Regions from separate parts of the Arthrobacter sp. 10N44_2 genome, predicted to be linked through region 2. Evidence: riboswitches for the same ligand, from Rfam matches in the RefSeq annotation. Region 2 holds a riboswitch; each other region holds the start of a gene.
What was found. A riboswitch is a leader RNA that binds a small molecule or an ion and turns the genes downstream of it on or off. The one in region 2 is predicted to bind cyclic di-AMP.
Positions count from the first base shown of each region.

Region 1 (6,745 bases), on a different contig from region 2:
GAACCTGGCGCGCCCGGGGCGACACCCTGGCCGCCGGGTCCGCCGGCGCCCGCCCCGCCGGCCGCACCGGTGGCTGCCGTTGCGCTTGAGGTGAGGGCATAGACGCCCGCCCCGGCGCCGACGGCCAGGACTGCGGCGGCTCCGGCGACGGCGAGCCCCCGCTTGAGGGTCCATGGCTTTGCCGCCGAGGCCGTCTTGGCGGAAGTTCCCGGCGCGCCCCAGCCTGTGGCTGCGGCGGGCACAGGTTCCTGCCGGGGCATGCCCCAGGCAGGTTCCGAGGCCGGAACCGTCCAAACCGGGGGCGCGCCCCAGCCGCCGGCAGCGCCTGCTTCCGGCCGCCCGCCGTCAGCGTGCCCGGTTTGGACTGTTCCGGCGTCGGTGTGTCCGGCGCCGTACTGCCAGGCAGTACGGGGTGTGGTTACCGGCGCGGGCGCCGCTGGCGCGCCGGTGGTGGGCGTGGGGGCTGGCTCGGGGGCTGGTCCGGAACCGGCTCCGGGATGCTGACCGCTCATGGTATTTCTCCTTTAGGGTGCGGATCGGTGTTCACCCCAGAGTGGTGAGCGATCCTGTGCCTGGGCTGTGCGGGCCGACAGCCCGGCCTGTGACGTTGGCGCCGGACGGTAAAGGGGTTTGAACATGGCCGGTGCGGCCCGTACGGTCCCGCAACGGCATCCAGCTCGCTAGGCTGGGATTCACAGGTGCCGCACAGGGTCCCCAAAGCCCCGCCTAACCGGCAGATCGGAGAGTTGTCCCCATGGCCACTTCGCACTCCATGACCAACAACCTTCCCCAGCTCACGCATCCGGACGGCTCCCCCATCCGCGCCCTCGTGGTGGATGACGAGCCCAGCCTCTCCGAGCTCATGAGCATGGGGCTCCGGATGGCCGGCTGGTCTGTGGCCGTAGCCGAGGACGGGCCCGGAGCCGTCCGGCTAGCCAAGGAGTTCCGCCCCGACGTGCTGGTGCTGGACGTGATGTTGCCCGGGTTCGACGGCGTCGAACTGCTGAACAGGATCCGCGCGTTCGCGCCGGAGGTGCCGGCGCTGTTCCTCACCGCCAAGGATGCCGTCCAGGACCGCATCACCGGACTGGCGGCCGGCGGCGACGACTATGTCACCAAGCCGTTCAGCATGGAAGAGGTGCTGCTGCGCCTGCACCGGCTGGTCCAGCGCTCCGGAGTGGCTGCCATGGACACCGCCGAACTCGTAGTGGGAGACCTCGTGCTCAACGTCGACACCCGCGAAGTCACCCGGGCCGGTGAGGAAATGCACCTGACCGCCACGCAGTTCGAGCTGCTGCGCTACCTCATGGAAAACCCGAAGCGGGTCATCAGCAAGGCCCAGATCCTGGACCGTGTCTGGGACTACGACTTCGGCGGCCAGGCGAACATCGTGGAACTGTACATTTCCTACCTCCGCAAGAAGGTCGACGCCAACCACGCTCCGATGATCCACACGGTGCGCGGAGCCGGGTACGTCCTGAAACCGGCGGACTGATCCGTGCCCTCACTTTCCGGCATGACCCGCGTCCCCGGACGCGACTGGCGCAACCCGTCGACGTGGCATTTGCGCACCCGGCTGGTCCTGGTCGCCATGGCGCTGCTCGTGGCCATCTGCGGCGCTGTGGGCTTGTTCAGCTACGCCTCCATGGACCTCTTCCTCACCCGGCAGCTCGACACCCAGCTGGACCAGGCCTCGCACCGTTCGAGCGAGTTCGGCCGGCCCTCCTCCGACGATTCGGGCAGGCGCCCCGACCCCCTCGAAGCCCGGGGACAGGGCGTCGGGACGCTTAACGCACGGATAGTGGACGGCGAAGTCAGCAGGGCCGGGTTCCTGGCCGGGGACGGCGCGGTCAAGAGCCTCTCCCCCGCCGACAACAAGGTTCTCCTGGCCCTCACCCCGAGCGGCGTGTCCGTGGACCGCAGCCTTTCGGCCGGCGCCTACCGGCTCACGGCGGCGCGAACACCGTACGGTGACGTGATTGTGACCGGACTCCCGCTGGCAGAAAAACAAAGCACCCTGGCCTCCCTGGTCTGGACCATGGTGGTGGTGTCCGCAGGCGGGCTCGTGCTGATCGGGCTCGCCGGCACGGCCCTGATCCGGCGGACCATGAAGCCGCTGGAACAGCTCTCCGAGGTTGCCACTAAGGTCTCCCGTCTCCCGCTGGACGCCGGCGAGGTGGCGCTCGGGGTCCGCGTCCCGACGTCGGCGGCCCATCCCGGAACGGAAGTGGGCAGCGTGGGCTACGCGCTGAACAAGATGCTGGACAACGTCTCCAACGCTCTCGAGGCGCGGCAGGAGAGCGAGATGAAGGTCCGGCAGTTCGTCGCCGACGCCTCGCACGAACTCCGCACCCCGCTGACGGCCATCCGCGGCTACACGGAGCTGATGCGGATGACCGAGCATTTCACCCCCGACGGCGAGAGGTCCCTCGCCCGTGTGCAAAGCCAGTCCGAGCGGATGACCACGCTCGTGGAGGACCTGCTGCTGCTGGCGCGCCTGGACGAGGGACAGCCGCTCAAAATCTCCGACGTCGACCTCACCCAACTGGCCATCGAGACGGTCAGCGATGAGAAAGTCATGGCCCCGGACCGCATCTGGCAGCTGGAACTTCCGGACGAGCCCGTGGTGGTGCGCGGTGATGCGACCCAGCTTCACCAGGTCCTCGCCAACCTGCTGTCCAATGCGCGCAAGCACACGGAACCCGGGACCAAGGTGGTCACGGGCGTCATGCGCTCGGCTGACGGCAGTGCCGTGGTCACCGTGACAGACAATGGCAGCGGCATCGCCCCGGAATTTATCGGCCGGGTCTTCGCCCGCTTCACCCGGGCCGACGCCTCGCGCACCAATCCGGCGTCGAACCCCGCAGCCGTCCCCGCCGATTCTGCCGTCGCGACGGCCAGGGTCGGGTCCGGGGCTCCCGCACGCTCGTCCTCCGGCGCCGTTTCCGGCAGCCGCGGAGGTCACGGCACGGCGACCGCCGCGCCGACGTCCGAGGGCACCAGCGGGTTGGGCCTGTCCATTGTCCAGTCGATCGTGGAGGCCCACGGAGGAACAGTCGAGGTCACGTCCCGGCCGGGCCGCACGGAGTTCGCCGTGCGGCTGCCCGCCTCGCCGCCGCCGGCGTAACCGGAACGGCCGCCGCCGGCGCAAACGACCCGGACGGTCGACCGGCGAGCCCGGCGCAACCCGACACCCCGGCACTGTGACTCCTGTTACCAAAATGTGACTTAAGCGGCCGGGTCCTGTAGCGTCGTTAGCGTGCGCCGCCATCGGTGCCGCATATCCGGACGGACGCCAAACTCTGCCGCTTCCCGGATTCCGCTGGACCAGGCAGAGGCGGGGGACCCAGAGTTCCCGGGCAATCTGCTTTCATGCGCCCTCGGGGTGAAGCCGACACGTGATGTTCCGTGCGGCCGGATGACCTCATCCGAACCCGACAGCTAACTCCGCCGGCGTTGAGAGGCCACCATGACTGAATTCCAGGTACAAACACGCCCTGACGGCGGTTCGCATTCCCGCTCAGTTGGCGCCGCCAAGTCGCGCCACCGCGCCGAACCGGTCAAGCAGGCATCCGCCCTGTCGAGGTTCGCCGCCGGGCTCGGTGTAACCGGCCGCCGTGCCGCCGTCGTCACCGCCGCTTGCGCGCTGCTGCTGGGTGGCGGCGCCGCCAGCCAGGCGGCAGAGCCGGGCGCCCACACGGCGAATGTTGCGAGCCAGACGGCCACGATCGCCGACCCGCTGGCCAAGCTCAACTTCGAGCGGGTCCAGGTGGCTGGGCCGACCGCTCCAGCGGAAAAGAACGTGGCTCCCCAGATCTCGGAGGTTAAGGCAGCCGAAGCGCTGATCCACGCCCCCGCTGCTGCCGCGCCGGCAGCCGCGGCAGCACCCGCTCCGGCCCCCGCGGCAGCCCCTGCACCTGCTCCGGTTCCCGCGGCAGCTCCCGCTCCGGCAGCCGCTCCGGTCCCCGCAGCCGCTCCGGCCCCCGCGCCGGTCGCAGTCGACGACCCCGCCGGCGCGCAGGCCTACGCCGCGTCCCAGCTGGGAAGCTATGGCTGGGCACCCGGCCAGATGCAGTGCCTGCACAAGCTGTGGACCAAGGAATCCGACTGGAAGACCACCGCCACGAACGCCAGCAGCGGCGCCTACGGCGTGGTCCAGTCCCTGCCCGCCTCGAAGATGGCGAGCGCCGGCGCCGATTACATGACCAACTACCGGACCCAGATCAACTGGGGCCTGAACTACGTCAAGTCGCGCTACGGTTCCCCCTGCGGCGCCCTGAACTTCCACTACGCACACAACTGGTACTAAACCGGCACTAGCCGCCCCCGCCCTGGAGGCCCCGGATCCGCATGGATCCGGGGCCTCTTTGCGTCTCCACGGCCGGACCGGCCCCGGCGGCCCGGACTTCCACAGCCCCCGCACAGCTTGACCCTAAAGCCCTCATATGGGCCGCCGGGAAAGTTGAGCCATGACATTCACAGACCAGGCCACAGGAACCCTGCCCCGCTCCACGGCGACGCCGGCCGGCCCGGCGGCCCCAGGGGCACCCTCGGGGCTTGCACTGGCCGACGCACCCGTCCCGGGCCCGATCGCCGGGGCCCTGACCGGCCCCGGCGGCCGGCGCACGGCCATTGATACGCGCGCCAGCACGCCCCTGCTGGACGTCACCATCCCGGTCTTTAACGAGGAACGGGACCTCGAGGCCTGCCTGCGCCGGCTCCACGCGTACCTGCTCGGCGCCTTCCCGCATTCCTTCCGGATCACCGTGGCGGACAACGCCAGCACCGACGGAACGCTCAAGGCCGCGGAACGGGTAGCCCGCGAGCTGCGCGAAGTGACGGTGGTCCATATGGCAGAAAAGGGCCGCGGAAACGCACTCCGCAAGGTGTGGCTGGCCTCGCCGTCGCCGGTCCTGGCGTACATGGATGTGGATCTTTCCACTGATCTGGCGGCCCTCGGCCCGCTCCTTGCCCCGCTCATTTCCGGGCACTCCGACCTGGCGATCGGGACACGGCTGACCCGCAACTCCCGCGTGGTCCGCGGACCCAAACGGGAATTCATCTCGCGCAGCTACAACTTCCTGCTCCAGGCCCTCATGGGCGCCCACTTCAGTGACGCGCAGTGCGGCTTCAAGGCGATCCGGGCGGACGTGGCCCGGCAACTGCTTCCCCACACGCTGGACAACGCCTGGTTCTTCGACACCGAGCTGCTGGTTCTGGCAGAAAAGTGCGGCCTGCGCGTCCACGAAGTCCCGGTGGACTGGACCGACGACCCGGATTCCAGCGTGGACATCGTCCAGACGGCCCTCGCGGACTTGCGCGGCATGGCACGGTTGAGCCGGGACCTGGTCTCGGGCCGGATCCCGGTTCCCGACCTGCGCGCGGCCCTGGCCCGCGGACCGCTGCCGGCCGCCTCGCGGGCACAGGAACAAAGCCCCGGCGGAAGCCTCTTCGGACAGCTCGTCCGCTTCGGCAGCATCGGGGTGGCCTCCACCCTGGCCTACCTGGCGATTTTCCTGCTCTGCCGCGGGTTCATGGACCCGCAGCTGGCAAACTTCCTCGCCTTGCTCACCACCGCCGTGGCCAACACTGCGGCCAACCGGCGCTTCACGTTCGGCATCCAGGGCGGCAGCCAGGCGGCTCGCCACCATTTTGAGGGGCTGCTGGTCTTCGGCATCGGGCTGGCCCTGACCTCGGGCGCACTCGCCCTCGTTCACGCCGCGTCGGGAGCGGCCCCGGACCGCTGGCTTGAACTGCTCACGGTCACCGCCGCCAACCTGGCCGCCACGGCCGTGAAGTTCCTGCTCTTCCGGTTGGTGGTCTTCCGCCACAGGCCCGCCGCTGCCGTTCCGGCGCCCGGTGCCCCCGATCATTCCCTCCCCCGCACAGAAAAGGCCAAGTAAATGACGGCAACCATCAGCCCCACCGCCGGAGCCCAGGGCGGTTCCCCGGTCGGCAGGCCGCCGGCCGCCGAGGAACAGCCACACCCGGTTCCCGGAGACGGCGGGACGGCGCCCCATCTGCCCGCGTCCCCGGCGCCGGCCGCCCAAAGCCGCCGGGACCGGCTGCTGTTCGGACCGCAGCCCCGCTGGGTGCGGCCCTCGGCAGCGCTGCTCCTGGTGGTCACCGCGGCGTTGTACCTGTGGAATCTGGAGGCCACCGGCTACGCCAACTCCTTCTATGCCGCGGCGATCCAGGCCGGGACCAAGGACTGGACCGCGCTGCTCTTCGGTTCCCTCGACGCCGGCAATGCCATCACGGTGGACAAGCCCCCGGCCGCACTCTGGATTCCCGCCCTCGCGGGACGGATCTTTGGTTTCTCGGCCCTGAGCATGCTCATTCCCCAGGCGCTCATGGGAGTGGCCGCCGTCGGGCTTCTCCACCTGACCATCAAGCGGGTGTCCGGGCCGGCCGCGGGCCTGCTCTCCGGCGGCGCCCTGGCGCTGACCCCGGTGGCCGCCCTCATGTTCCGGTTCAACAACCCGGACGCGATGCTCACCCTGTGCCTGGTACTGGCGGCCTACCTCACCACCCGCGCCATCGAGAAGGCCGGCTGGAAGTGGCTCGCCGCGGCCGGCGCGGTCATCGGCCTGGCGTTCCTGAGCAAGATGCTGCAGGGCTTCCTGATCGTTCCCGGGCTGGCCCTGGCCTACCTGTGGGCGGCGCCCACCACCCTCGGCCGCCGGCTCCTGCACCTGCTGGCGGCCGCCGCCGGGATCGCCGTCGTGGCCGGCAGCTACGTTGT
Region 1 is NZ_JBFTHT010000004.1:57,067-63,811, forward strand. It holds gene AC1DBX_RS06280 (hypothetical protein) at 1-512, opposite strand, end outside; gene AC1DBX_RS06285 (response regulator transcription factor) at 755-1,495, shown strand; gene AC1DBX_RS06290 (sensor histidine kinase) at 1,517-3,127, shown strand; cyclic di-AMP (ydaO/yuaA leader) riboswitch at 3,311-3,470, shown strand; gene AC1DBX_RS06295 (aggregation-promoting factor C-terminal-like domain-containing protein) at 3,470-4,309, shown strand; gene AC1DBX_RS06300 (bifunctional glycosyltransferase family 2/GtrA family protein) at 4,470-5,903, shown strand; gene AC1DBX_RS06305 (glycosyltransferase family 39 protein) at 5,904-6,745, shown strand, end outside.
Region 1: it holds a riboswitch for cyclic di-AMP, as region 2 does, so the genes downstream of both, AC1DBX_RS06295 (aggregation-promoting factor C-terminal-like domain-containing protein) here and AC1DBX_RS12180 (M23 family metallopeptidase) in region 2, are expected to answer to the same signal.

Region 2 (6,745 bases):
GCCGGCAGGGACGCGCTGCCGGAGGCACAGCAGGGCGGACGGACCTGAAACGACGACGGCGCCGTCACGGCTTAGGTTCTCAGGGCCGTGACGACGCCGGACGCGGGGCTACTTCTTCAGTTCCGCCACGACGAAATCGATGCACTCGAGCAGTGCCGAGACATCGTCGGGCTCGATCGCCACGAAGGTGGCGATGCGCAGCTGGTTGCGGCCCAGCTTGCGGTACGGCTCGGTGTCGACGACGCCGTTGGCGCGGAGCACCTTGGCGATGGCCGCGGCGTCGATCGAGTCATCGAAGTCGATCGTGGCGATCACGTTCGAGCGGTCCTCGGCCTTGGCCACGAACGGCGTGGCGTATTCGGACGCTTCGGCCCAGCGGTAGATGCGGCCGGCAGAATCCGCGGTCCGGCCGGCGGCGAAGTCCAGGCCGCCGTTGGCGTTGAGCCACTGCACCTGGGCGTCCAGGGTCACCAGGGTGGCCAGTGCGGGGGTGTTGTAGGTCTGGTTCAGCCGGGAATTGTCGATCGCCGTCTGGAGGTCAAGGAAGTCGGGAATCCAGCGGTCGCCGGCCTTGATCCGTGCCGCCCGTTCCAGCGCGGCCGGGGAGAACAGGCCCAGCCACAGGCCGCCGTCGGATGCGAAGTTCTTCTGCGGCGCGAAGTAGTACACGTCCGACTCTGCCACGTCCACGTCCAGCCCGCCCGCGGCCGAGGTCGCGTCCACGAGCACCAGCGACCCCTCGTCGGCGCCGGCCACCCGCTGGACGGGGGCGGCTACGCCGGTTGAGGTCTCGTTCTGCGGCCACGCATAGACGTCGACGCCGGCCTCCGCCCGGGCGGTGGGGCGGGTGCCGGGTTCGGCCTTGATGATGGAGGACTCGGCAAGGAACGGCGCCTTGTTGGTGGCGGAGGCGAACTTCGAGCCGAACTCGCCGAAGGACAGGTGCTGCGCTTTGTTCTCCACGAGCCCGAAGCTGGCAATGTCCCAGAACGCGGTAGATCCGCCGACGCCCAGCACGACTTCATAGCCTTCCGGTGCCCGGAAGAATTCGCTGAGGCCGCTGCGCACCGAGCCGACCAGGTTCTTCACGGGTGCCTGGCGGTGCGAGGTCCCCAGCAGCTTCGACGATGCCGCGGCCAGGGCGTCCATCTGTTCAGGCCGGACTTTGGACGGGCCGGCGCCGAACCGTCCGTCCTTGGGCAGGAGGTTGGCGGGGATCGTGATGCTGGTGTCGCTCACAGTGGCTCCAATTTTCGGCTGGTTCGTAGCGTGGCTGGGAGGTGGCGGGCAGGGATGAATACCACGGACACCCCTTTTCATTCTGCCTGTTTTATTCTGCCGGTCTTATTTTGCCTGACAGCTCCCGGCGATACGGAAAGAGGCCTGTCATAGTCCGGTCATTGAGACGCCGGGGACGGCCGGCCGGCTGGGGCTGGGACAATAGCTCCAGGTCGATCGAAAGATTATCCGGAGTAATTCAAAATAGGCTAGGCTGGCATGCGAACGTACGGCGGTTCCCGCCTGGGCGCATCCTGCATGCAGCCCGCACGCGGTACGGTGGGAATGACGCTAGGACTGCGCTCGAGGAGCTGAGCTGAATGACGGATCTGATCGATACCACGGAGATGTATCTTCGGACCATTCTGGAACTTGAAGAAGAAAACATCGTTGCCCTCCGCGCCCGCATCGCCGAACGGCTCCGCCACTCCGGCCCCACTGTGTCCCAGACGATCGGCCGGATGGAGCGCGACGGGCTGGTGGTCGTTTCCGGCGACCGGCACCTTGAACTGACGGAAACCGGACGGAAACGTGCAATCGGTGTCATGCGCAAGCACCGTCTGGCCGAACGCCTCCTCGCGGACGTGATCGGGCTCGACTGGGCCTACGTCCACGAGGAAGCGTGCCGCTGGGAACATGTCATGAGCGAACGCGTCGAGCGAAGAATCTTCGAGATGCTCAACCACCCGACGGTCTCGCCCTACGGAAACCCTATTCCGGGGCTTGCGGATCTTGGCGGCGTGCCCAATGGCGCCCCCGTGGACAGGCCTGTGAACCTGCTGGAGGCCATGGCCGGCTACGGGGTAACTTCCCGGGTTACGGTCAACCGGCTCGCGGAGCCGATCCAGGTGGAGCCGGAGCTTCTGGCCCAGCTCGACGAGGGCGGAATCAGGCCTGGCGCGCTTGTCTCGCTGGAGCGGGTGGGGGAGTACATCTCGGTCCGCGTCCCCGATATCGAAGGTGCCCTGGAGCTGCCGCCGGAGGTTGCCGCGCACGTCTTTGTAACAGTCGCCTGACCAGCCACTACGCGCCGGTCATGGGACGACCCATGAGTTGTCCACAATTGCGGTTACGGATTTATTACCGGGCGGCTTAATCGCCTATAGTTAGTGCCCAGTACCGATACCAAAGCGTTACCTGATCCGAAGCCGAGCCCTGCCAGCGGATCAGTCGCAGAACTACCTCCTGGCAGGGGCGGGGGAACCACTTTCGGCTGCTACTTCGGCAGCCTTGGGGTGAAGTCCGTCAGCGGCAAGCAGCTTCCACCGAAGGATCCCCTGGGGATGCATCTGTGCGTGGCTGCTTGCAACGGCGGACCGGGTCTTTGATCTCTCTGACCCGAATCCGACAGCTAACTTCGCAGGCCATCCAGAGAGGAACCGTTCTTGACCACCCAGACCTCCAGGGGCCGTCGCCGCGCGACCGGTCCCGCTCCGGAGCCGCGTCCCGTCGTCGCACACACGGCCGAACGCCCGCGGGACGTGCACCGGGATGAACGCCGTCGCCGTCGCAGTCCGTTCCGCCAGGTCACGGACTTTGCCGCGGCCAGCGGGGTCGGGCAGAAGGCCGGGATCGCCCTGGCCGCAACTGGTCTGGTTCTGACCGTGACGGTCCCCGTCACGAGCCCGGTGATGGCTTCGAATCCGGGCGGGTCCGGCGCGCTCTCCGCTGCCGTGCAGCCGGATGTCACCGCTGCCGCCGCCGCCAAAGTCGACTTCAACCGCACGGCCGTCACCACGAAGGGCGATCCGGACGGGAAACTCAAGCAGCTGCTGAGCGCCCAGTCTGTGGGCACCATCACCCGCGCGGCATCGGCCGGCACCCTGGGTGCGCCGCTCGACCAGCTGGTCACGGCCTCGCCCTTCGGCTACCGTGTCAGCCCCATTACCGGGGGCGCGGGGGAGTTCCACCGCGGCCAGGATTTCGCCGCCCAGTGCGGCACGGCGGTCCACGCGGCCGCCAGCGGCACCGTGACCTTCAACGGCTGGCATCCCTTCGGCGGGGGGAACCGCGTGGTCATCGATCACGGCAACGGCCTGGAGACCACGTACAACCACCTGTCCTCGGCCTCGGTCAAGGTCGGCCAGAAGGTTTCCCGCGGTGACGTCGTCGCCATGAGCGGAACCACCGGCGCCTCCACGGGCTGCCACCTCCACTTTGAAGTGATGGTCAACGGCGATGTCGTTGACCCGCTCGGCTGGCTCTGAAAAGACGATGGGCTGCTCTCAACTTCCTGTGACACGCCGTGATCTGAATGTGACATTGGATCCGGACTGCTGTAGGGTTTGAAGCACGCCAACTTTTCCGAAGTTGGCGCTCTTGAGTGGATTGCCTAGCTCTGCCACCGCTCAAGGTCCGTTCGCATTACATCGTCTGGCAGGGGCGGGGGAACCAATTTTGGCCTTCGAAAGAAGGCCTTGGGGTTAAGTCGCAAAGCTTCCCAGGAAGCAGCGCGGCCGGGTGACTCCCATCCGAATCCGACAGCTCACCTCGTAGGCATTGGGAGAGGCTACTTTCGTGTCTTCACGCCACAATTCTGCGCGCATGCGCACCGGCGAGGCTCTGTCGAGCCCGCTGGAATCCACATCACGTGCCGCCCTTGCCGGCGCCCGGATTGGATCACGTTCCGCAGGCTCAATCTCTAGCGAGCCCGGACAGCATGCAGTTTCCGCTTTTGGCGCGTCTTCGCAGTACACCCTTCGCTAAGTAACCCATTTCGGGGCGATCCGGCGTACCCCCAAGATGCCGGAGCGTCCTCAGTCCGCGCCCGAAAGCGCGCGGTCCAAGGATCACGAAAGAGAGAACTTAATGACTACTCGTGCAAACGTTGCACGGCACCGCGCCGAGGTCACCAAGACCAACTCGCTGGCTGTTATTGCTAAGGCTGTCGGCGACAACGCCGGCGGCGTGGGCCGTCAGGCTGCGGTCATCGCCGCAGCTTCCGGTCTGGTCCTGACCAGCGGAATCGCAGCCAACGCTGCTGAAACCAATGTTCAGCGCGAATCCACCTCCGCTTCGGCCCTGGAAGTCCAGTCCGCAGCTCCGGCCACCATCTCGGCCGCTTCCACCATCGCGATCTCCTACGAGAAGCCCGCCGTGACCACCACGCCGGCTCCCGTCGTCGAGGCTCCCAAGCCCGTCGTCAAGGTCCAGGACGCCACGGCCACCCGCGCCGGCGGCACCGAGCTTGGCGTTAGCGGCGGCGTCGCTGCCCAGGCCCCCGCCGGCATCGGAAGCGGCGCAGGCGCGACCATCGCCGCCGCTGCCTACGCACAGATCGGCGTGGCGCAGGACTGCACCGCCCTCGCCACCAACGCCCTGGCCGCGGCAGGCATCCACTACCACGGCTGGCCGGCAGGTTACCTGTCCCTGGGCCGCACCGTGAGCGCCGCCGAGGCACGCCCGGGCGACCTCGCTTACTACCAGAACGGCGGCGTGGGCATGGCTCACATCGCGGTCTACGTCGGCAACGGCATGGCAGTGCACGGCGGCTGGAACGGCGGCACCACCGCGCTGTACAGCGTCAACGTCGGCTCCGGCCCGGTCTTCATCCGCGTCGGCGCCTAAGCACGAACCCCAGCATTCCAAAAGACCCCCGCCTGCAGGCGGGGGTCTTTTGCGTTGCCGCGCAGTGAACTTTCCGCGCCGGGGACCGCGCCGGTGAAAAAATATTCGGTGATCCGGCACTTGAGTGTTTACTCTTGTGTTGTCGATCCATAGCCCGACCATGCAGAGGGCAGCCGGCCCTCGTGCCGCTGGCGGGTGCGGCCGTGAAGAGGTATGCGGATGCGCACTCTCGTTCTGAATGCTGGATATGAACCGCTGGCGGTCATCACCTTCCGCCGGGCGCTCGTCCTTGTCCTGACCGGAAAGGCCAGCGTGGTGGCCGAAGGGGACGACCCCGTGGTCGGCCCCCAGGACATTTTGGGCCGCCCGTCCGTGATCCTGCTGAACCGCTACATCCGGCCCAGGTACAACACGATGACTGCGGTGAGCCGCCGCGGCGTGCTGCGCCGGGATGCCCACCGCTGCGCGTACTGCGGCAAGGCTGCCCACACCATCGACCACATCCAGCCCAAATCGCGGGGCGGGGCCGACTCCTGGGAGAATCTGGTGGCGGCGTGCCTGCGGTGCAACAACGCCAAGAGCGACCATACGCCGGCGGAGATGGGCTGGAAGATCGGTTTTGTTCCGGGCCCGCCAAAGGGTGCCATCTGGCAGATCAAGGAACTCGAGAAGCCGACGCCGGCCTGGGATCCGTTCCTGCTGCCTGAATCGGCTGCCTGATCTGCCCCCTTGCTGATTGATCAGCCGGTGAAGACGCTGCCGGCGCACGTGACGGCTTGTTCGGTGGCCGCTGGCGCCGCGCTAGGCTGAAACGATGGAGTTCGATGCCATCATTCTCGCCGGGGGGCGGTCCTCACGCCTCGGCGGCGTGCCCAAATCCGGGCTGGTCTACGACGGCGCCACCCTCCTGGAGCGGTCACTGCGGGCCGCCGGCGCGGCGGGGCGCACCGTCGTCGTCGGCCCCGATCCCGGGGGCCTGCCCGGCGGCGTCCTGACCTGCCGGGAAGAGCCGCCCTTCGCGGGTCCGGCCGCAGCCATCGCGGCGGGGCTGGCCGCCCTGGCCGCCGATCACGCGAGCCGGCACGCAGCAGCCGCGCCCTATACCCTCGTCCTGGCGTGTGACATGCCCCGGTCGGCCGGCGCGGTCCGTGCCCTGGCCGAGGCGCTGGCCACGTCCGGTGCAGGCACGCCGGAAAGGGACGCGGCCGACGGCGTCATGGCCGTCTCGGCCGACGGCCGGAAACAGCCGCTCGCGGGCTTTTATGGCACGGCCGTGCTACAACGTTCTGTCGCGGACGCCGCGTCCCGGGACCGGCTGGAAAACGCGTCGGTGTTCGCCCTTCTTGCTAGGCTGGACGTGCGGGAAGTTCGCGTTCCCCCGGGTTCCACGGATGACGTCGACACCTGGGATGACGCGTTCGCACTGGGGGTATCCGGCAGGATTCCCGACGGCGGTCCGGGCTCCGGCCCGGCTCTGCACAGCTGAACTCGACCATGGAGGCAAACGGTGAAAAGCCAGGACGAAACACTGGAAGACTGGTGCCGTGCCCTGCTCCAGGCCCTGGAGCTGGACGAAGTTGAGATTGACGTGAATGAGGTCCTCGCCCTGGCCGGCGTGGCCGCCCATTCCGTGGTGCGCCCGGCGGCACCGCTGACCACATTCATTGCCGGCTTTGCGGCCGGCCTGGCCTCAGGCTCCGGGCAGGCCACGGACTCCGTGTCCATGGAGTCCGCGATGGCCGTGGCCCGCCAGCTCGCCAAGGACTACGCAGCCGCCGAAACTTCCGGGGCATGACGGCTGCGGCCCCGGACGGCAACGGCCCCACCACCGCCGCAGGTGGAGATGGCGTCAGAGATGGCGGTGAAGATGGCGTCAACGATACCGGCGGAAATGGCGTCG
Region 2 is NZ_JBFTHT010000010.1:21,011-27,755, forward strand. It holds gene AC1DBX_RS12165 (MFS transporter) at 1-48, shown strand, start outside; gene serC (phosphoserine transaminase) at 109-1,239, opposite strand; gene AC1DBX_RS12175 (iron-dependent transcriptional repressor DtxR) at 1,599-2,294, shown strand; cyclic di-AMP (ydaO/yuaA leader) riboswitch at 2,445-2,659, shown strand; gene AC1DBX_RS12180 (M23 family metallopeptidase) at 2,664-3,485, shown strand; cyclic di-AMP (ydaO/yuaA leader) riboswitch at 3,622-3,791, shown strand; gene AC1DBX_RS12185 (NlpC/P60 family protein) at 4,087-4,845, shown strand; gene AC1DBX_RS12190 (HNH endonuclease) at 5,065-5,565, shown strand; gene mobA (molybdenum cofactor guanylyltransferase) at 5,660-6,331, shown strand; gene AC1DBX_RS12200 (DUF6457 domain-containing protein) at 6,353-6,640, shown strand; gene AC1DBX_RS12205 (molybdopterin molybdotransferase MoeA) at 6,637-6,745, shown strand, end outside.

Region 3 (6,745 bases), on a different contig from region 2:
GGCCCAGGCATTTAGACATTCGGACTGTCAGGCCTTCGGACCCCCCGGATCGCCCTGCCCAACGGCGCTGCCGGAATTTCCGGACTTGCCGCCGGCATTTGCCGGGACCGCGAAAGTCCTCGCCGCCCGTGACCCGGCGACGGCGCCCGCGGCTATGGTGACCAGCGCTCCCACCAGCAGGGCCGCGGCCTCGCCCGGGAGCAGGACCTGAAGCTGCGTGCCGATGCTCGCCGCAGCCACCGGTACGCCAAGCTGGGCCGCCGACAACACCCCGAGCGACAGCGGGAGTCCCAGGAAAGCCAGGTCGGCGTGGGCCAGCAGGGCCCCGGCCCCCAGCAACAGGCCGAGGGCCATCATGTCCGGGTGCCCGGCCAGGTCCCTTAGAGTCAGCGATGCACCCAGCCACACGAAGAAGAGCGGACCCAGGAAGCCGTCGCTGAGCGCGAACAGTTGCCGGGCCAGCCGCCGCGGTTCGCCGACCGCAGCCATCACCAGGCCGAAAGAAAAGCCTGCCATCATCACAGACACATTGCTCCACGTCGCGACACCGGCCAGGGTGAAGAGCACGGCCAGCTGGATCCGTAGCTCCAGGGCAAACTTGCGGCTTTCCGAGAGCCGGTGCACGCGCCGACGGATTCCCTGGCGCTCCAGCCAGCGCAAGCCGACAAAGAGCACTACCGCGCACCCGGTCACCGCGAGGACACCCAGCGCCGCCTGGACTGCGTGGGGCGGATCCACCAGGAGCGGCAACGCCACAATGCAGGCTGTGTCGGCTATTGCCACCTGCGCTGTCATAGCGACGACATCTGGCCCGCCGAGGCGCAGGGAATCGACGATTGGAAGCACCAGGGCGGCCGACGAGGAGGCCAGCAGCACGACGTAGAGGGGAGCATGTCCAGTCCCGAACAGCAGTCCGATGCTGGTTCCGATCGCCACCGCTGCCGCTGCGGCCACCATCGCCCGGCGGGAGCCTTTGCCGAGGGCGCCACGGATGTGCGGATCCCGCACGGGAACGTGGGTGCCTGCCACGAACATCATCAGCGCAAACCCGATATTGGCCAGCAGGGTGAACGTCGGGTCCGCGGGGTCCACCAGGGCCAGGCCTGAGCGCCCGATCGCGATGCCGGCCAGCAGCTCACCCAGCATGACAGGCAAGTGCCAGCGCGCCGGCAGGGCCAGCAGGGGTCCAGCCAAGGCGATGACGGCGATCAGCGCCAGCGACAGGAAGGTCACGGTTCGCGGCGGCCGGCCGGCGTCGGGCCTGACCGCCGTTCCACCACCGCATAGGCCTTGCCGTCCAGGAAAGCCCAGTCGTTGACAACCATGTACCCGAGCGCGTCCACCCGGTCATTGAGGATGTGCTCGTCGAAACCCCCGTCGCGCGGTTCCGCGTCCCATGTGCTCACGTGGACGTCCCCGCCGTCGAGGATCAGCAGCTCGGTGTTGACGTCGAAATCCTCTTGGGGCTGAGTGCTCAACTGGCAGATGGCGACACAATGGCTGTTCATTTTCGGGCCTCCGCTTCCGGTGGTGCTGATGGCATCATCCTATGTTCGGAAACGGCGCCGCCCTATGGGCAAATTGCGGCCCGGCATCACGGCTCCGTTACCTGAATGTGACTTTCGGGTGCGGTTCGCGCTACGGTTGATGAGTGCCTGTTGTCTCCGATACGGGCGCTCCCCAGCCGATTGCCTAACTCTGCCGCGGCCCGGGGGTAACTCGCATCAACGTCCGGCAGAGACGGGGAAACCACTTTTGATCTGCTGATATGCAGGTCTTGGGGTGAAGCCGCACAGTGCCCGCAACGACGGGCCCGGGAGTGCGGCCGGGTGCCTCCCATCCGAATCCGACAGCTCACCTCGCAGGCATTGGGAGAGGCTACATTTTTCATGACTTCAGTCAATACTTTTGCGCGCCATGCCGCCGTCCTCGCCGCCGCATCCGGCCTGGTCCTGACCAGCGGAATGGCCGCCAACGCCGCCACCGCCCCCGTGCAGCGTGACTCTGCTCCGGCGTCGAACGTCGACGTCACCGGACAGGTCAGTGCCCCCGTCAGCGCCGATTCAAGCGTCAAGATCAGCTTCGAGCGCCCCGCAGTGGATTCTGTTGCCGCGCCGGTCATCGAACAGCCCGTCGCACCGGCTCCGGCTCCCGCTGCAGCCCCGGCGGCAGCGCCCAAGGCTCCGGCCAAGCCGGTCATCCAGGTGCAGGCCGCTCCGGCAGCAGCTCCGGCTGCAGCGCCGGCTGCAGCGCCGGCCGCGGGCGGACGCAACGCCATCATGCTCTCGGCCGCCTACAGCCAGGTGGGCATCACCCAGGACTGCACCGCCATGGTGGAAAAGGCCCTTGGCGCCGCGGGTAAGCCCGTTGGCGACATCGGTCCCCGCGCGTTCCTTGGCCTTGGAACCGTTGTGGCGACGCCGCAGCCCGGTGACATGGTGGTCCAGTCCGGCCACGTCGGCATCTACGCCGGCAACGGCCAGGTGGTCAGTGGCGGCATGAACGGCAAGAACCAGACCATGGTCCACCCGCTGTCCTGGCTCACCGCGACCGGCGGCGTGACGTTCGTCCGCGCCTAAGCCGCACGGCCCCGACCCGGGGCCAGACAGTCCGGAAAGACCGGCGCTCGAGTTCCCTTGGGGGCAACTCGACCGCCGGTCTTTCCTGTCTTCGCATTCGGGAGTCCGGGATCCCGACGGCATATCTTTCCCCGGCGGATGGACCTCAGGGATTCCCGCTGCCCATGAGCGGAAGCGTCAACTTCATGACGGTTCCCTCGTCGCCCGTCGCGGCCACTTCGACGCTGCCCCCGGCCGCGACAGCAATCTCCCGGACCAGGGCCAGGCCGATGCCAAAGCTCCGCTGTCCCTGTGAGGTGCCGGTGCCGGCCGTCCGCACGAACCGGTCAAAGATCCGGGCCTGATCGACGCCGGTGATTCCGGTCCCGGAGTCCGCCACCGTGATCACGGCGCGCTTCTGCTCGATTGAGGTCGTGATGGACACGCGGCCGCCCGGAGGCGTGTGGGCCAGCGCGTTGTCCGCCAGGGCCAGCACGGCACGCCGCAGCGCATTCTTCTCGATCCGGGCCAGCGGCCGGGCATCGGCAGAGAATTCCAGACGCACCTGGCGCTGCTCTGCCACCTGCTGGAGGCTGCCGGCGACGCTGGCGGCAGCGTCGGCGAGGTCGGCAGGGGGCGCGGAACGGTCCGGGGCCTCCGCGGTTGCCGCGAGGAGCAGTTCGTTGACAATCCCTGTCAGCGTCGCGGCGTCCTCCCGGATCCGGGCCAGGTCGTGGCTTTGCCTGGAGCCGGGCACAGTGTTGCGCTGGGCCAGCTGGATCCTGGTGTCCAGGATGGTCAATGGCGTGCGCAATTCGTGGCTGGCGTCCTGGACAAAACGCCGCTCCCTTGCCAGGGCATCACTGAGGGGACGAATCGCGCTGCGCGCACTGAGCCACCCGACGATTCCGGCCAGCAGGATTCCCGCCACCCCGGCGATGATCATGGCTTCGAGGACGTCCTTGGAATCCAGGTAGGTGTAGGCCGTCCCGGCCCCCGCCGTGCCCGGCACTTCAGGATGGGCCAGTTGGTTCGTGAGGTATAGCGCCGTGGCGGCGAGCAGCCCGAGAACCATGACCGCGCACGCAGCACTGATCCGCACCGCGACCTTGAGGGAAGCCTTGCGCAGGATGGAGTGGTCCGGATTTCCGCCGGCCGGCCGTCCGTCACTCATGGGCTTCGCCGATCTGGTATCCGAGGCCGTGCACCGTGCGGATCACTGCTTTGGAGATCTTCCGGCGCAGGTGATGAACATAGGTATCGATCACGCCGGGCTGTTCCGAGGCGTGGAAGCACGCCGCGAGGAGCTCATCCCGGGTGAAGACGCGGTCCGGTTCCGCGGCCAGGGCAGCCAGCAGCTGGCCTTCCTTTGCGGTCAGTGACACCGTTTGCCCGTAGACGGAACGGACGGAGCGCTGCGTTGGATCCAGTTCCCAGTCCCCGATCGCCACCGGTGCCGGGGCCGGGGGAGTGAAAGTCCGCGTCAGTGCGCGCAGGCGTGCTGCCAGTTCGCCGGCGTCGAACGGCTTGGTCACGTAATCGTTGGCGCCGGCGTCCAGGCCCCTGACTTTTTCGTCGGCATCGCCCAGCGCGGTCAGGATCAGGATGGGCGTGGCAATGCCTTTCGAGCGCAAAGCCGTAATGAGGGCGATGCCGTCCATGCCGGGCAGCCCGCGGTCCACCACCATGATGTCCCAGCTCCCGGTCAGCCCCTGGTGGAGGCCGTCGCGGCCGTTGGTGACCAACTGGACCCGGTAGTCCGGGTCCAGGAGCTCGGCGATGAGCGGTCCCAGGACGGCGTCGTCCTCGACGAGCAGCAGGGACGGAAGGTCAGCGGAGGTCATGTCAGCTATTCTTCCGCGGCCATTTCCTCAGTCCGCAGTCCGGCCCCGGGTTCTTCTGCCGTGTCGCCGGCGGCTTTGTCTGCGGTTGCGGCTGCGCCGCGGGAGTTCCGGCGGCGTTTGAGGAGCTGCACCACCCCCGGCACGACGGAGACGAGCACCATGGCCACGACGATGGCGTCGATGTTCCTGGCGATGATGTCAAAGTGCCCCAGCCAGGTGCCAAGCATCGTCACGGAGGCTGCCCACGCGACGGCGCCGGTGATATTCCACAGGGTGAAGGATTTGTAGTCATAGCGCGCGGTCCCGGCGGTCAGCGGAGCAAACGTCCGGACCATGGGGACGAAGCGGGCCAGCACGACGGCGGCCCCGCCGTGGCGGCGGAAGAAGTCCTCCGTGGTGGTCAGGTGCGCTGTCTTCAGGATCCGGGCGTCGTCCTTGAACCATCGCCGGCCAAATTTCCGTCCGAGCATGTAACCGACCTGGTCCCCGGCGACCGCGGCCGCGGTGACGACGCCGATCAGCACGGGCAACGTCAGTTGCAGCTGCTGGTGCAGAAGTCCTGCTGTGAACAACAGGGAGTCGCCGGGCAGGAAGGGAAAGAGCACGCCCGATTCGATGAAGACCATCACCGCGATCACACCCAGGGCGGCCGGGCCCAACCCGGCGAGCAGGCTTGCGGGGTCCAGCAGGGACAGTGTTCCGGCGGCGTGTACGGCCGGAAGGGCGGCAAAAACGTCCATGGCGGGCATTCTCATTTCTCCTCACTGCCCAGCGGCCGGCTGCCCGAACGGGCCCGAATCCGCTCCGCTATCCGCGGCGCGAGAAGGTTCCACAGTCCCGCGAGCAGGACCACGGCCGCGCTCGAGGCCAGGAACGACGCCGCGACATCAGTGGGGTAGTGAACGCCGATGTACAGCCGTGACCAGGCTACGACGAGGGCCATCACGGCCGCCGCGAGGGCCGTGACCTTGGCCCAGCGGGTTCCACGGGCCAGGAAGCACACTGCGAATCCCAGTGCCACCGCAAAGGACACGTGGCCGCTCGGGAAGCTGTTGGAACCCGTTTCCGGAGCCAGGGGATCGAACAGCAGGGCAGGGCTGGGCCGCTGGCGGGCCACGAGGAGCTTGAAGAATTCACTTGCCACCCAGCCGGATGATGCCACGAGGCCGAAGGCAATCGCCTTGGCCAGGCCGCCGCGGAACAGCCAGATGTACAGCGCCGCGGCGCCGATCAGCGCGAGGCCCGCCACCGGGCCAAACACAACATTCAGCGCCATCGCGACGGCGGTCAGGGCGGCGGCGTGGTGCTGGCTCAGGTCCTGATCGACCCCGAGCTCGGCGGCACTGAAGCCGGGTGTCAGCTGCGCCGCCAGGCCCAATGCCACGACGGCGGCCGACAGCAGGACGCCCAGCACTAACCAGTGGCGGACCTGGGGGAGGGCCCACAGCCGGGGACCCGCGGCGGGGCGCACGGCGTCGGGACGGCTTGGTGCTCCACTTCGGCTGAGTGCTCCAGCACCGCCCAGCGGCGCATCGCTCTTAACAGGGGCAGGTCCAGTCATGGGATCCTCCGGCTCGGGACAAGGGCGCCCGGACAGGCGACGACTCCCACTCTTCCGCCAGCCCGTTAAGAAACGCTTAAGAAAGTGACGCAGCGCCGGCCGCAGCGCCGGCCGCAGCGGGGTGCCGCAGGCCCGGCTGCTCCGTGCCGGCTACGCGGCGTAGCGCAACAGCGCCACCCCGTTGCCGAAGGCGCGCGTCTCCAGCAGCCGGAGCTGGGCTTTGCTGTCCGCAGCCTTGAGCAGGGGCCGGCCCCGTCCGATCAGGACCGGATGGACGTACAGCCAGTATTCGTCGATCAGCCCGAGCCGCCGGAAGGTGTCGGCCAGTTCTGCCCCGCCGAGGGCCAGGTCCCCGCCCGGCCGCTCTTTCAGGGCCAGCACTTCTTCCGGCACCACATCCCGGACCACGGTGGTGTTCCAGGCGGCGGATGTCAGCGTCCGGGAATACACGATCTTGGGCATGTCCCGCCAGATCCGGGCGAACTCGGCCATCACTGCGCCGGCGGCCGGGTCCTGGTCCGCGGTGGGCCAGAACTCTTCCATCAGCTCGTAAGTGACGCGGCCGTCAAGGAAGGCACCCATGGTGCTGAGCTGTTGGTTGAAATGGCGGTGCAGCTCGTCGTCGACCATGTGCCAGCTGATGTCGCGGTCCGGGCCCTCGAAGAATCCGTCGAGGGACACCTGCATGGCCAGGATGATTTTGCGCATCGCCGCTCCTTACGTTTTCACCAGCGTACGCCGCTGCTTCGGATGGCAGACCCACTTTTTCCCGGAGACGTGCC
Region 3 is NZ_JBFTHT010000001.1:181,323-188,067, forward strand. It holds gene AC1DBX_RS00880 (cation:proton antiporter) at 28-1,233, opposite strand; gene AC1DBX_RS00885 (hypothetical protein) at 1,230-1,478, opposite strand; cyclic di-AMP (ydaO/yuaA leader) riboswitch at 1,680-1,882, shown strand; gene AC1DBX_RS00890 (hypothetical protein) at 1,890-2,579, shown strand; gene AC1DBX_RS00895 (sensor histidine kinase) at 2,725-3,732, opposite strand; gene AC1DBX_RS00900 (response regulator transcription factor) at 3,725-4,402, opposite strand; gene AC1DBX_RS00905 (DedA family protein) at 4,408-5,151, opposite strand; gene AC1DBX_RS00910 (phosphatase PAP2 family protein) at 5,154-5,963, opposite strand; gene AC1DBX_RS00915 (dihydrofolate reductase family protein) at 6,114-6,671, opposite strand.
Region 3: it holds a riboswitch for cyclic di-AMP, as region 2 does, so the genes downstream of both, AC1DBX_RS00890 (hypothetical protein) here and AC1DBX_RS12180 (M23 family metallopeptidase) in region 2, are expected to answer to the same signal.